DNA from 3 places in the Brachybacterium sillae genome. Region 3 is predicted to be linked to each of the others. Evidence: predicted binding sites of a transcription regulator. Region 3 holds the regulator's gene; each other region holds the start of a gene.
The links. Region 3 encodes LexA, which represses DNA repair genes until DNA is damaged. Its sites were predicted from a motif close to TCGAACANNTGTTCGA; they were not measured.

Region 1 (4,680 bases), 1.8 Mb from region 3:
CAACACCATCGCGGTCGACGACGGCATCGCCATGGGGCACGGCGGCATGCTGTACTCGCTGCCGAGCCGTGACGTGATCGCCGACTCGGTGGAGTACATGGTCAATGCCCACTGCGCTGATGCGCTGGTGTGCATCTCCAACTGCGACAAGATCACCCCGGGCATGCTCATGGCCGCCATGCGCCTGAACATCCCCGTGGTCTTCGTCTCCGGCGGTCCGATGGAGTCCGGGAAGCCCGTCAACGGCGTCGTCGAGCACCGGCTGGACCTGATCGACGCCATCATCCAGTCCGCCGATGACTCCGTCACCGACTCGCAGCTCGCCGAGATCGAGGACAGTGCCTGCCCGACCTGCGGATCCTGCTCGGGCATGTTCACCGCCAATTCGATGAACTGCCTCACCGAGGCGCTGGGCCTGTCGCTGCCCGGCAACGGGACGACTCTCGCCACGCACGCCTTCCGCAAGCAGCTGTTCCTCGACGCCGGACGCACGATCGTCGAGCTGGCCCGCCGGTACTACGACGAGGACGACGACTCGGTGCTGCCCCGCAGCATCGCCACCAAGGCGGCGTTCACCAACGCCATGAGTCTGGATGTGGCGATGGGCGGCTCCACCAACACGGTGCTGCACATCCTCGCCGCCGCGATCGAGGGGGAGGTCGACTTCGGCCTGGACGACATCGACCGCCTCTCACGGTCCGTGCCGTGTCTGACGAAGGTCGCACCGAACGGCACCGCCCATATCGAGGACGTCCATCGCGCCGGCGGCATCCCCGCCATCCTCGGGGAACTGGACCGGGCGGGGCTGCTGGACCACTCGGTGCATTCGGTGCACTCCCCGGATCTCGCCAGCTGGCTCGCCGATTGGGATGTGCGCGGCGGCAGGGCGACCGCGCAGGCGGATGCCCTGTTCCACGCCGCCCCCGGTGGTGTCCGCACCACCCAGGCCTTCTCGACCGAGAACACCTGGGAGGAGCTGGACACCGACGCCGAGGGCGGTGTGATCCGTGCGGTCCCGTTCGCCCACACCAAGGACGGCGGCCTGTGCGTGCTGCGCGGCAACCTCGCCGAGGACGGCTGCGTCATCAAGACTGCCGGGATCACCGAGGACCTCTTCCACTTCGAGGGCACCGCCGTCGTGTGCGACTCCCAGGAGGAGGCCGTGCAGAAGATCCTCGACAAGACGGTGAAGGCCGGGGATGTGGTGGTGATCCGGTACGAGGGCCCCCAGGGTGGGCCCGGGATGCAGGAGATGCTGTACCCGACGTCGTTCCTCAAGGGGCGGGGTCTGGGACGGGATTGTGCGCTCATCACCGACGGCCGCTTCTCCGGCGGCACCAGCGGCGTGTCCATCGGGCACATCTCCCCCGAGGCGGCCGAGGGTGGTCTCATCGGGTTGGTGGAGGACGGTGACCGCATCGTCCTGGACGTCGACAGGCGCCTGCTGCAGCTGGAGGTGCCCGAGGCCGAGCTCGAGCGACGTCGTGCCGCCAAGGGGCCGCTGCCCTGGCGGCCGGAGACGCGTGATCGGCAGGTCAGTCAGGCGTTGAAGGTGTACGCGCATCTGGTGCGCTCGGCGACCTACGGCGCCACGCGTCGACCGCTGGACTGAGGACAGCCGCGCTCAGCTCACCATTCTTCGGCGCGGTCACCGGGCCCGGCCCTTCCTCCCCGGGTGCGGTTCTCCAACCGCAACCCGCCCTCCCGGGCGCGGTGCACGAGCGCGGCCGTTCGTGCCGGGGGCGCTTCTCCGGCCTCAACCCACCCTCCCCGTCGCGGTGCACCGATCGCGGCCGTTCCTCCCCAGGCGCGGTTCTCCACAGTCGGCGTGATCGGTGTCGTGTGTCGGGCCGCTGCTCTACGGTGACGGTATCGAACAGGTGTTCGACACTGTTGCGTGAGGTGGGACAGGAGGCGCCCGATGACGATCCTCGAAGGAGCCGGGGGCGGTGAGCAGTGTGCACGCACGCCCCGACCCCGCTCGTTCGGGGCGTCAAGCAACCCCGTGGGCAACCCCTCGGGCACCGCGTCAGGCACCTCGTCGGGCATCCCGTCCGCTGTGGTCCGCCGTCTGGATCGGATCTTCTCCCAGATCCAGGACGTGCTGGATGCCGATCCGCAGCGCGGAATCGCTGACGCCCACGTGCCCCGGCATGTGCCGGATGCTGATCTGATCACGGCCATCGGGCGGATCGAACGGACCAAGAACGCGCTGGACGGTCTGCAGTCACGTCTCGAAGTGGAGCTGCGCGCACGGCGCGTGCGCTCCGACCAGGACCATGGGGTCGAGCGCTCACGCGCCGGATCGGGTGTCGGTCACGAGATCGGCCTGGCGAAACACGCCTCACCGGTCTCGGCAGGGAACCAGCTCGCGCTGCGCCGTGTGATCGTCGATTCGCTTCCCCGGACCTTCACCCATCTCAGCGAGGGCCGGATCTCCAGCTGGGCCGCCGAGGAGGTGGCCCGGTCCGTGCTGGTCCTCGACGACGAGGATCGGGCCCGGGTCGACGCCGAGCTCGCCGACCTCTTGCCGGACCTCACTCCACGCGCCGCCGGTCGGTCGGCGCGAGCGATCGCCGACCGTCTGGATCCTCAGGCAGCGGTCGAGCGGGTGCGGCGCAACACCGCGCAACGGTCCGTGACTCAGCGACCCGCCGGTGAGGGCATGATGCGGCTCTCCGCGCTGTTGCCCACCGTGGATGGGGTCGCTGCCTACGCGGCCCTCACCCGTGCGGCGGCCTCTGCCCGTGCTGCCGGGGATGAACGCGGCAAGGGAGCGGTCATGGCCGACACCCTCGTCGAGCGAGTCACGGGAGTTCCGGCCGGTGGGACGCCCCCGATCGAGATCCAGTTGCTCATGACAGACACGACGCTGCTCGGCGGCGGTGAGGACACCGCCCTGCTCGACGGCCACCCGGTCCCCGGCCGCGTGGCACGGCACCTCGCACTGGGGTGCCGTTCGGACCTGCGCGACTGCACGGACGGTTCGTGCACCGATGCCGAGCCGGAATCGAGCCTGCGGTGGATCCGCCGCCTGTACACGGACGGGACGACGGGCGACCTCCAGAACCTCGACACCACGCGGCGTGCCTTCGCCGGCAGTGTGCGCACGTTCATCCATACCCGCGACCAAGCGTGCCGCGGCCCCTGGTGCGACGCCCCCATACGCCACGTCGATCACGTCAAGCGCTACAGCGAGGGAGGGACCACCTCCATCGACAACGGGATCGGGGTGTGCGAGCGCCTGAACCACGTGCTGGAACTGCCGGGGTGGGAGCAGCAGCTCACCACGAAGCGCGGTGCCGGGGGTGAAATGTTGCTGCGCACCCCGACAGGCCATCTCTACCGCAGCGTGCCCCGTCCCGGCCCGGGATGCTGACCTCATCGCCCGGCATCCGCGATGCCGAAGGTGCCTGCGGCACCCAGGAAGACCCCCCGCCGAACCCCGCCACAGCGGACGCGGGGCCTGCACCGCCCCTGCCGCCGGACAGCCCCCCTTCCGCCGAGTGCGACGCGACGGAACCACCCCCGGGTCCGCCACCGTGATCCGGTCGGGGAGCGGCGCGCGATGATCCGGCCGGTGGCTGATAGCCGTCGGCCGACAGCGTGCGATGATCCGCCCGGTGGCCGGTGGCCGACGGCCGGTGGGTGGTGCCGGTGGCCGATGGCCGGTGGGCGGTGCCGCCCGAGCGGACGGCCGTGCCATCCTGGACGAGTGACTCAGGACGACACCCCCACCGCCCCGGCTTCCGCCCCCGCCGCGGAGATCGATGCCGAGATCACCTCCCGGGACCTGACGCGGCCCATGCGACAGCTGGTCGCGATCGTGGCCGCCCTGAATCTGATCGGGTTGATCGTCGAGGCGGTGATCGGCCTGCGCATCGGATCGGCCTCGCTGCTGGCCGATGCCGCCGACTTCCTCGAGGACGTCCTGATCAACGTGCTGGTGCTGTTCGCGACGATGTGGCCCGTGGCGGCACGCCGGAAGGCGTCCTACGCGCTGGCCGGTCTGATCCTGTTGCCGGCGCTCGCCGCTCTCGGTGTGGCGATCTGGCGACTGGTCCGATGGGAGGCCCCTGAGCCGTGGGCCCTCACCGGCACCGGGGTGTTCGCGTTGGTGATCAACCTCGTCTGCGCGGTGCTCCTGGTGCGGCTGCGCAGCGGTCATGGCACCCTCGGACGCGGTGCCTGGTTGGCCGCCCGCAACGACGCCCTGGGGAATGTCCTCATCATCGCGGCGGGCCTCGTGACGCTCGCCTGGATCTCGCCACTGCCGGACGTGATCGTGGGACTGATCCTGACCGTGATCAACCTTGGCGCCGCCCGCGAGGTGTTCACGGAGGCTCGGGAGGAGAACCCCGAGCTGGAGCTCTGACGGGACCGTCAGCTGCCGATCGCCGACAGGTACCGCTCGGCGACGATCTCCGCGACCAGAGGATGCGCACCCAAGGGCGCGGCCACCACCTCAGCCCCGGACTCCTCGACCACACGCTGGAAATGACCCGGCGCGAGCATGTACGACGCCACCGCCACGGATCCCCCGGCAACGGGCCCGCGCCCCCGGGCCTGCGCCACCGCGGTCGCGACGTCCGGGGAGGCCGCCGCGGCGTACCCGATGACGATCGACTCCGGGGAGACACCCAGCTCCTGCGCCAGAAGGTCCCGCTGCTGTTCGACCAT
Region 2 (4,680 bases), 2.1 Mb from region 3:
ATGTTCGGCACCCTCTCCACCGGCGAGCGCAAGCGGGTGCTCTCCGCCCGGGCCCTCATGACCGACCCGGAGCTTCTGCTGCTGGATGAACCGGCCTCCGGTCTGGATCTCGGCGGCCGCGAGGAGCTTGTGCGGACCCTCGGCCAGCTCGCGTCGGACCCGGCGACCCCGGTGACCGTGCTGGTGACTCACCATGTGGAGGAGATCCCGCCGGGGTACACCCACGCCCTGCTGCTGCGCCGCGGCACGGTGGTGGCCGCCGGTCCGATCGAGCAGACCCTCACCTCGCAGAACCTCACCCGCACCTTCGGGCTGCCGCTGGTGGTGGAGCGGCACGACGGGCGATTCACGGCTCGCGCCGTGCGTCTGGGCTGAGCGGCGGTCCCCACCGGTGCCACTGGTCCCGATCGACTCCGTCGAGGATCCCCGACTCGACGACTATCTGCGCATGACCGACGTGCGCCTGCGCTCCCGCCTGGAGCCGGAGCGCGGGGTGTTCATGGCGGAGAGCTACGAGGTGATCTCCCGAGCGCTCGACGCGGGCATGCGGCCGCTGTCGTTCCTCATGGCGCCGAAGTGGGTGGAGCGTTTCGCGCCGCTGGTGGACCGCTTCCCCGAGGTCCCCGTGTACGTCGGGGAGGAGGGGCTGCTGGAGGAGCTCACCGGGTTCCATCTGCATCGCGGGGCCCTCGCGGCGATGCAGCGACCGGAGCTGCCCGACCCCCGCACGCTGCTGGAGCGCGCCCGCACCGTGGCGGTGCTGGAGGACATCGTCGACCACACGAACGTGGGGGCCATGTTCCGCTCGGCGGCGGCGCTCGGGGTGGATGCGGTGCTGGTGACGCCACGGTGCGCGGACCCGCTGTACCGGCGGTCGATCCGGGTGTCGATGGGCACCGTGTTCCAGGTGCCGTGGGCGCGCCTGGGGGCCTGGCCGCACGCGCCGCACGCTCCCGGGGAACCGGCACCGGTCGACGGGGTGGAGCTGCTGCATGAGGCCGGGTTCGATGTGCTCGCCCTCGCGCTCACGCCGGGGGCGGTGGCGCTGGATGCGGCGGATCTGGGGCCGGATCGGAAGGTCGCACTGGTGCTCGGCGCCGAGGGGCACGGCCTGACCCCCGCCACGTTGAGGGCCGCCGATCAGCACGTCATCATCCCCATGGCCGGGGGCGTGGACTCCCTGAACGTGGCGGCGGCGAGCGCCGTCGTGTTCTGGCAGCGGCGCCTGATGCTGGGCGGGGCCGGGGCGGCCGCCGCGCCACGGTGACGCCGATGCCCGCCCCGGCGCTGCGCCTGGGCACCGCCGCTGGGCGGCGTCTGCTGGTGACGGCCGTGCTGGCCTCGGGGATGGTGTTCCTCGACGGGACCATCGCGAACGTGGCGCTGCCCCGCCTGGGGGAGGACCTCGATGCCTCCCTGGCGGAGCTGCAGTGGGTGATCAACGGCTATGCCCTCTCGCTCGCCTCGTTCCTGCTGGTCGGCGGGTCCGTCGGGGATCGGCTGGGGCGCCGTCGGGTGATGACCTGGGGGGTGGCGGCCTTCACCCTCACCTCGGTGTTCGTGGCCATCGCGCCCACCATGCCGTTGCTGATCGCGGCCCGGGTGCTGCAGGGCTGCACGGCGGCGCTGCTCACCCCCGGCAGTCTGGCGCTGCTGCAGGCGTCGTTCGTCGCGGAGGATCGGATGCGGGCGATCGGCGCGTGGAGCGGGACACTGGGGGTGGCCACCGCGGCGGGGCCGATCGTCGGCGGATTCCTGGTCGGCCTCGACTGGCGCATCGGGTTCTGGGTGAACCTGCCTCTGGGGGCGCTGGTGCTGTGGCTGCTGCGTGCGGCGCCGGAGTCCTCCGACCCGGAGGCCGCCCGGACCTGGGATGTCCCGGCGATCGTGCTGACACCGGTGGCGCTGGCCGGTCTCACCTGGGCCCTGACGGTGGGGGTGCGGGCCGGTGGGCTGGTCGCCGCGGCGGTGGGTCTGCTGGCCCTGGCCGCGCTGGTGGTGGTGGAGCGGCGCTCGGCGGCGCCGATGGTGCCGCCGTCACTGTTCGCCGACCGGGTCTTCACCGGGATCAATCTGGCCACGCTCGTGGTGTATGCGGCATTCCCCGGTTCGATGCTGTTCCTCACGCTGTTCCTGCAGGTGGCGCAGGGGTGGTCTCCGCTGGCGGCGGGGGCGGCGACGGTGCCGGTATCCCTGGTGATGCTGCTGCTGTCCTCACGGTTCGGGGCGGTGGCCACGCGTCGCGGCCCGCTGCTTCCGATGTCCGGGGGCATGCTGCTGGTCGCGGTGGCGTTCGCGATGATGGCGCTCGCCCCGGCGGACGGCTCCTACCTGACGCGGCTGCTGCCGTGGATCGTGCTGCAGGGGCTGGGGATGGCGATGCTGGTGGCACCACTGACCGGGACGGTGCTCGCCGCGGCACCGGAGTCCCGCTCCGGGGTGGCCAGCGGTGTGAACAATGCGGTCTCCCGCACCGCCGGGCTGCTGGCGGTGGCGGCGCTGCCGCCGCTGGTGGGGCTCGGTGGCGATGACTACCGGGACGCCGCCCTGGTCGCACAGGGTTTCACCCGGGCGATGCTGGTGTGCGCGGCCCTGATGGTGCTGGGCGCGGTGATCACGGCGGTCTCCCTGCGCGGACGCGACTGAGGGCCCCGCACGCTTCGTTTGTCGGACCCCTCCTCCACGATGGGGAACACGTGTTCGAGAGCATGACCGGCACACCTTGACGGCCTCGGAACACCTAGGCGTAGAGTTCGAACATCTGTTCGAGTCTGCTGGGTGCTCCGGTGCCCGGCTGTGCAGGTCGGAACGGAGGGGAAGCCATGACGACCGCGCAGCAGGCGCAGACTCCGCAGGACCGGCTCGCCCACGCCCGGGCGGTGCTCGATGCTGCGGAGCGCCGCGCCGCCCGCCACGGCGGCCGGATCGACCGCACGGCCCTGCGCCCTGCGGGGGGATCCGGTGCGCCGCTGAGCCTCGTCCCCACCCCCGGGCGGGAGGACGGGGCCACCACCTCCGCTCCCGACCCGGGGGACGGGACGCGCCTGCCCGTGCCCTCCGCCCTCGCGGCGCTGGTGCCGCACGGCAGCCTGCGCGCGGGCAGCACCGTGGCCGTGAGCGGGGAGGCCTCGACATCCCTGCTGCTGGCGCTGGCGGTGGCCGCGGCCGGGGAGGACGCCTGGTGCGCGATCGCGGGTCTGCCGGATCTGGGGCTGCGCGCGGCCCTCGACGCCGGTCTGGATCCGACTCGTCTGGCGCTGATCACCGGTTGCTCGGTGGAGGAGCGGCCGCAGCTGCCGCAGGTGCTCTCCGCGGTGGTCGACGGGGTGGGGGTGGTGGTGCTCGGCCCCCGGCTGCAGCTGCCCCCGGCGCTGTGGCGGTCCCTGACCTCCCGTGCCCGCGCCCAGGATTCGCTGGTGCTGGCCGCGACCCCGCCGGGGCGGGCGGATCTGCATCTGAGCACCGCCGCCGGGCAGTGGGAGGGGCTGGGCAGCGGCAGCGGGCGGCTGCGGCGGCGCCACCTGGAGGTGGAGGCCACCGGCCGCGGCATCGCCGGTCGGCGTCGCGCCTCGGTGCTGCTGCCGCAGGTGCAGGGGCTGCTGCAGGCCGATGCCTCCCGGACCGATCCGGCGGGGATCTCTTCTGCCGCGGCATCCGGTCTCGACGCGGCGGCGAGGTCTCTGCACGTGGTGCGGAGGGCCGGATGAGCGCCACCCGCACCGCCGCCGTGGTGGTGCCCGACTGGCCGCTGCTGGCGGCGCGGGATCGGGAGGAGCGCCGCGCCGAGGCCGCCGGGCAGGCGCTCCCCGCGGGGCCGATGATCCTGCTGGAGCAGCATCGGGTCACGCATGCCGATGCCGCGGCGCGAGCCGCCGGGATCGTCCCGGGGATGCGCCGCCGGGCGGCCCGGGCCGCCTGCCCCGAGGCCCTCGTGCTGGAGGCCGATGCCGAGTACGTGCGCAGCACCTTCGAGCTGGTCGCCGCGGCGGTCGACACCGTCGCCTCGGGTGTGGATGTGCTGCGCCCGGGGGTGCTGCTGTTCGCGGCGCGTGGGCCCGCCCGCCATGCCGGTGGGGAAGCCCGCCTGGCGGAGAGGATCGTCGACGCCGTCGCCGACCTCACCGGCTGGGATTGCTCGGTGGGGGTGGCCGATGGTCCCTTCGCGGCCCTGCTGGCCGCGCGCAGCGGCCGGATCGTGCACCCCGGGGACAGTGCCCGCTACCTCGCTCCGCATCCGATCGCCGCGCTGGTCCACGCCCCGGTGGGGGAGGGATGGGGGCATCGCGACCAGCCGGCTGCCGTCCATGCGCCCCGGCGTCAGCGCACCGATCTGCAGGAGGTGGCCCTGTTGCTGGGCCGGTTGGGTCTGGCCACTCTGGGGGATTTCGCCGCCCTGGACCCGGGGGTGGTGGCGGACCGGTTCGGCCCGGACGTCGCCGCGGTGCATCTGCTGTGCCGGGGCCTGGAGGCGTCCCCACCGGCGGCGCACCACCCGCCGCAGCCGGTGGAGGCGGTGCAGGTGCTGGAGACACCGCTGGTGCGCACCGACCAGGCGGCCTTCGTCGCCCGCCCCCTGGCGGAATCCCTACAGGAGCAGCTGACCTCCCGCGGTCTGGTGTGCACGCGACTGCGGATCGTCGCCCGCTGCGAGGACGGCACCGAGAAGGAACGCACCTGGCG
Region 3 (4,680 bases):
AGGCCGAGGCCGACCGGGCCGCCGCCCGACGCGCCGCCGACGTCGCCTACGCCCGCACCGTGCTGGAGAACATCGACACCTCGGGGATCGTCCGGGCGGAGGACCTGGCCGATCGCATGACCACCGTGCGCGATGGCCGCACCCTGGCCGAGCGCGCCGCTGCCGACAGGTCCTGGACGTACGGCCACGTGGTGGTCGATGAGGCACAGGAGCACTCGGCGATGATGTGGCGCGCCCTCATGCGCCGCTGCCCGACGAAGTCCTTCACCGTGGTGGGTGATGTGGCGCAGACGAGTTCGGCGGCGGGCACCTCCTCCTGGCAGCGGGTGCTCGACCCGTACGTGGAGGATCGCCTGCACGTGGAGCGGTTGACGGTCAACTACCGCACCCCGCGCCGGCTGATGGACCGGGCGGTGGCGGTGGCCGAGGAGCTGGATCTGCCGGTCACCCCGGTGACCTCGGTGCGCGAGGGTGAGCATGAGCTGGAGAGCATCGCCTGTGCAGCGTCGGACCTGGCGGGGCGCACCGCCGACCGGGTGCGGCAGCTGCTCAGGCAGGATGCGGGCCGGATCGCGGTGATCGCCGACGAGGAGGCGGTGCCCACCCTGGCGGACGCGATCCGGGCGGCCGCTCCCACGGCCCGGGTGGGTCTGGGAAGCGCCGGTGTGGACGATGTGGTGGCGGTGATGACGCCGCACGAGGCGAAGGGCCTCGAGTTCGATGCGGTGCTGGTGGTGGAGCCGGCGGCTCTGCTGGAGCATCGCGGCGGGGCCGGTGACCTGTACGTGGCCCTGACCCGTGCGACCTCGCAGCTGGTGGTGTTGCACAGCCGGGAGATCCCGACCGCCCTGCGCTCCGACGCGCAGTGATCAGCCCTGGCCGATCGTCGGCGGGTCGCCACCGGGGCCGGCCGATCGCGGGGCGCACCCCCGCCCCGGAATGAGGAGAGCGGCGGCCGTGGCTTCCCCTCCACGACCGCCGCTCGCGGTGTGCGCGCGAGGCGCACGCGTCACATCATAAGGGCTCGGCGGGGCTGCTCCGACCACCTGCCAGACCTCACCCGGCGGGGCCTGTGGTGTCAGGCGTCGGCGGTGGGATCGGTGGCCTCGCGACGCAGGGCGTCGATGGCGCTCTCGAAGTCCTCCAGCGAGTCGAAATCCTGGTAGACGCTGGCGAATCGCAGGTACGCGACCTGGTCCAGGTCCTTCAGCGGCTGCAGGATCGCGAGGCCCACGTCATGGGCGTCGACCTCGGCCTGGCCGCTCTGTCGCACTGCCTCCTCCACGCGCTGCGCGAGCACGGCGAGCTGGTCATCGGTGACGGGGCGCCCCTGGCAGGCCTTGCGGACACCGCTGATGACCTTGGCGCGACTGAAGGGCTCGCTCACCCCGGAACGCTTGACCACGGACAGCGAGGCGGTCTCCACGGTGGAGAACCGGCGTTGGCAGGCGGGACACTGCCGACGTCGCCGGATGGACGCGCCATCGTCCGCGGTGCGGGAGTCGATGACGCGCGAATCAGGGTTGCGGCAGAAAGGGCAGTGCACCTCACCAGATTACCGGCGCCCCCGGACCCCCACCTCGTGGATCCGATTCTTCCCGATCAGTGACCGGCGTCCTCGGCCACGGGCAGCTCCAGGGTCTGCCCGGCGGTGAGACGGGCGGTGGGCAGGTTGTTCAGCTGCTGGACCTCGTGGACGAACTGCGAGGCGGTCATGCCCTCCGGGGCGTACTCCTCGGCGTAGGCCCACAGAGTGTCCCCGGCCTCGACCTGCACGACAAGGGTGTCGGCACCCCCGCCGGCGATCGCCGCGCCCGGGCCGACGCCCAGCACCAGGGCCGCGATGGCGAGGACCATCGCCGCGACGGCCGGCAGAGTCATGAGCAGGCGGGCACGCCGCGTGGGCACCAGGTGCGTCGGGGCGGCGGGGCCGCGGCCCCCACGCAGAGCGGGGACGATCGCGGGCTGGGCGGCAAGAGTGCTCATGGTCCGAACTCCTGTTCGATCGAATACGTGTACGACTGTAGGCCCGCGACCCGCGACACGCAAGAGAATCCTCGAACAGATGTTTGGATGCTCGGTCCGGGCCGCCTATGGTGGCCATGTCCGCATCCGATCAGCACCCCCCGACAAACGAACGGCGCGCCCCTGCCGGGCCGCAGGAGGACAGCGATGACCCCGCACGAGGACACCGAGACCCCGGCCGCCGGGCTGACCCCGAGGCAGCAGCGCGTGCTGGAGACGATCCGGGAGGCGGTCGCCCAGCGTGGTTACCCCCCGACGATCCGGGAGATCGGTGACGCCGTCGGCCTCACCTCCCCGTCGTCGGTGGCGCATCAGCTGGCGGCACTGGAGCGCAAGGGGTATCTGCGGCGCGATCCGAAGCGCCCCCGGGCCCTGGAGCTGGTCCCCACCGATGAGGGCGGCGATCCGCAGGGCCCGGCCCCGGAGGAGACCTGGCCCTCCTCCCCGTCGGTGTCCGTCCCGCTGGTGGGTCGCATCGCCGCGGGGGTGCCGATCATCGCCCAGGAGCAGGTGGAGGACGTCTTCACCCTGCCGGAGGCGATCGTCGGCGGAGGCGATCTGTTCCTGTTGCGCGTGGTGGGTGATTCGATGGTCGACGCCGCGATCTGCGATGGGGACTGGGTGGTCGTACGCCAGCAGAAGGTCGCGGAGAAGGGTGAGATCGTCGCCGCGATGATCGACGGCGAGGCGACCGTGAAGACCTATGTGCGCCGCGACGGTCACGTGTGGCTGATGCCGCACAACCCGGCCTTCGCTCCGATCCTCGGTGATGAGGCGGAGATCCTGGGCAAGGTCGTGGCGGTGCTGCGCGCCATCTGACCTCTCGCAGGAGCGGTCGCGCCCACCCCCTCGTCAGAGGCGCGGCCGACAGCCCGAGGTTCAGGCGCCGCCCGTGAGCACCAGTCGGCGGGGCATCAGAGGGGTCCTGCTGACCGGCCAGGCAGCGGGAGGACGAGCGGGCGTGAGGGAGCCCAGGATCTGCGTGCTCCGTGCTCCCGTCAGCGCCCCGGTTCCGTCGGCACCGGGCAGGACGCCGGGCAGACCGTGGGCGGTGCACCAGCCGATGACGGCCATCAGCACAGCCTCTTTCGCGTCTGCGGGCACCCCGAGGTCGGAGGCGTCGCGCAGGGTGATGCCGCGCTCCCCCAGCAGCTGCGCCAGTCGCGCGCGCAGCACCGGATTGCGCATACCCCCACCGGATCCGACCACCCGCTCCACGGGGTATGCACTCACCGCGTCACGGACGGTCCGGGCGGTGAGCTCCACCAGCGTGGCGAGCAGGTCCGGCAGGTCGACGTCGGCGAGCGCCCCGGCCCGCTGTGCCACATAGTCCCCCGTGAAATACTCCCGCCCGGTCGACCGGGGGAACGGGCGGCGGTAGAACGGATCGGCCAGCAGTGCCTGCAGCAGGTCGTCATGGATCCTGCCGCGGGCTGCGAGACGACCGTCCACGTCGCAGGTGTCGCGACCGGTGGTTGCCTCGGCGACGGCCGCATCCATCAGGGCGTTCGCCGGGCCGACGTCCCCACCGGTGATCCCACCCGCGACCCCGACGATCGTGATGTTCGAGATGCCCCCGAGGTTGAGCGCCGCCGTGGGGCAGTCCCCGAACAGCAGGGAGTCCAGCAGCGGCGCCAGCGGCGCGCCCTGACCCCCGGCGGCGATATCGGCGGAGCGCAGATCGGACAGCACCGGGACGCCGGTGGCGGCGTGGATGCGGTGCGGGTCGCCGATCTGCAGGGATCCGCCGACGGTGCCGTCCTCCCGCACCCAGTGGTGCAGCGTCTGCCCGTGGGAGACGACGAGCTGCACGTCCAGCCCCGGCCGCGCGCCGTGATGCGCGAGGAAGCCGGCGGCCGCACGACCGAGACCCTCCCCCACGGCGGCATGCAGCCGGTTCCATTCGGCAACGCCGCTGCGTCGTGGCGGGAGCATCTGCAGCATGTCCCGTCGAATGCCGGGATCCCAGGCGGTCTCCCCGGTGGCGAGCAGCTCGCCATGCAGCAGTGATGGGTCGTCGGTGTCGGGCCGGAAGCGGACCAGAGCCAGATCGATCGCATCCACACTGGTCCCGGACATCAGCCCGAGGACGGTGAACGGCGTCGGGGCGGCCGCCGGTCCCTCGGGAGCGAATCCTCCGCCCACAGCCACCTCCGCATACCGTCTGCGCACCGTCAGGGAAGTTTACTTCCCTCACCGATGTCGCCGGGGAATCCTTTTCCCTCCGGGCGGCTCGGCGACTCAGCGGTCTGCGGCCCCGGTCTGGGCGGCCAGGCGTCGCAGGGCGGCGAGGGCCACCTCGGGGTCGGCGGTGGGCCACAGCGGCGGCATGGCCGCGCGCAGGAACCCGCCGTAGCGGGCCGTCGCCAGGCGCGGATCCAGCACCGCGACCATCCCCCGGTCGCCGGCCGAGCGGATCAATCGTCCGGAGCCCTGCGCCAACAGCAGGGCCGCATGCTGCGCGGAGACGCTCATGAACCCGTTGCCACCGCGCTGCGCGATGCGTTCCTGGCGGGCGGCGGTCAGCGGGTCGTCAGGTCGGGGGAACGGGATCCGGTCGATCACCACCAGACGGCTGGTCATACCCTGCACGTCCACGCCCTGCCACAGGGTGAGGGTCCCAAACAGGGAGCTGCGGGCATCGGCCTGGAACTC

Region 1: JSY14_RS02195 (HNH endonuclease signature motif containing protein) is a predicted target of LexA. The motif match lies at 1,873-1,888, and genes of this name have one in related genera.
Region 2: imuA' (DnaE2-dependent mutagenesis accessory factor ImuA') is a predicted target of LexA. The motif match lies at 2,754-2,769, and genes of this name have one in related genera.

The regions. Positions count from the first base shown of each region.
Region 1 is NZ_JAFEUW010000001.1:486,129-490,808, reverse strand. It holds gene ilvD (dihydroxy-acid dehydratase) at 1-1,612, shown strand, start outside; gene JSY14_RS02195 (HNH endonuclease signature motif containing protein) at 1,922-3,379, shown strand; gene JSY14_RS02190 (cation diffusion facilitator family transporter) at 3,716-4,375, shown strand; gene cobA (uroporphyrinogen-III C-methyltransferase) at 4,384-4,680, opposite strand, start outside.
Region 2 is NZ_JAFEUW010000001.1:196,031-200,710, reverse strand. It holds gene JSY14_RS00905 (ABC transporter ATP-binding protein) at 1-375, shown strand, start outside; gene JSY14_RS00900 (TrmH family RNA methyltransferase) at 449-1,267, shown strand; gene JSY14_RS00895 (MFS transporter) at 1,273-2,646, shown strand; gene imuA' (DnaE2-dependent mutagenesis accessory factor ImuA') at 2,823-3,707, shown strand; gene JSY14_RS00885 (DNA polymerase Y family protein) at 3,704-4,680, shown strand, end outside.
Region 3 is NZ_JAFEUW010000001.1:2,246,959-2,251,638, reverse strand. It holds gene JSY14_RS10380 (HelD family protein) at 1-869, shown strand, start outside; gene nrdR (transcriptional regulator NrdR) at 1,079-1,546, opposite strand; gene JSY14_RS10370 (LysM peptidoglycan-binding domain-containing protein) at 1,603-1,986, opposite strand; gene lexA (transcriptional repressor LexA) at 2,173-2,844, shown strand; gene JSY14_RS10360 (anhydro-N-acetylmuramic acid kinase) at 2,905-4,170, opposite strand; gene JSY14_RS10355 (ATP-dependent DNA helicase) at 4,267-4,680, opposite strand, start outside.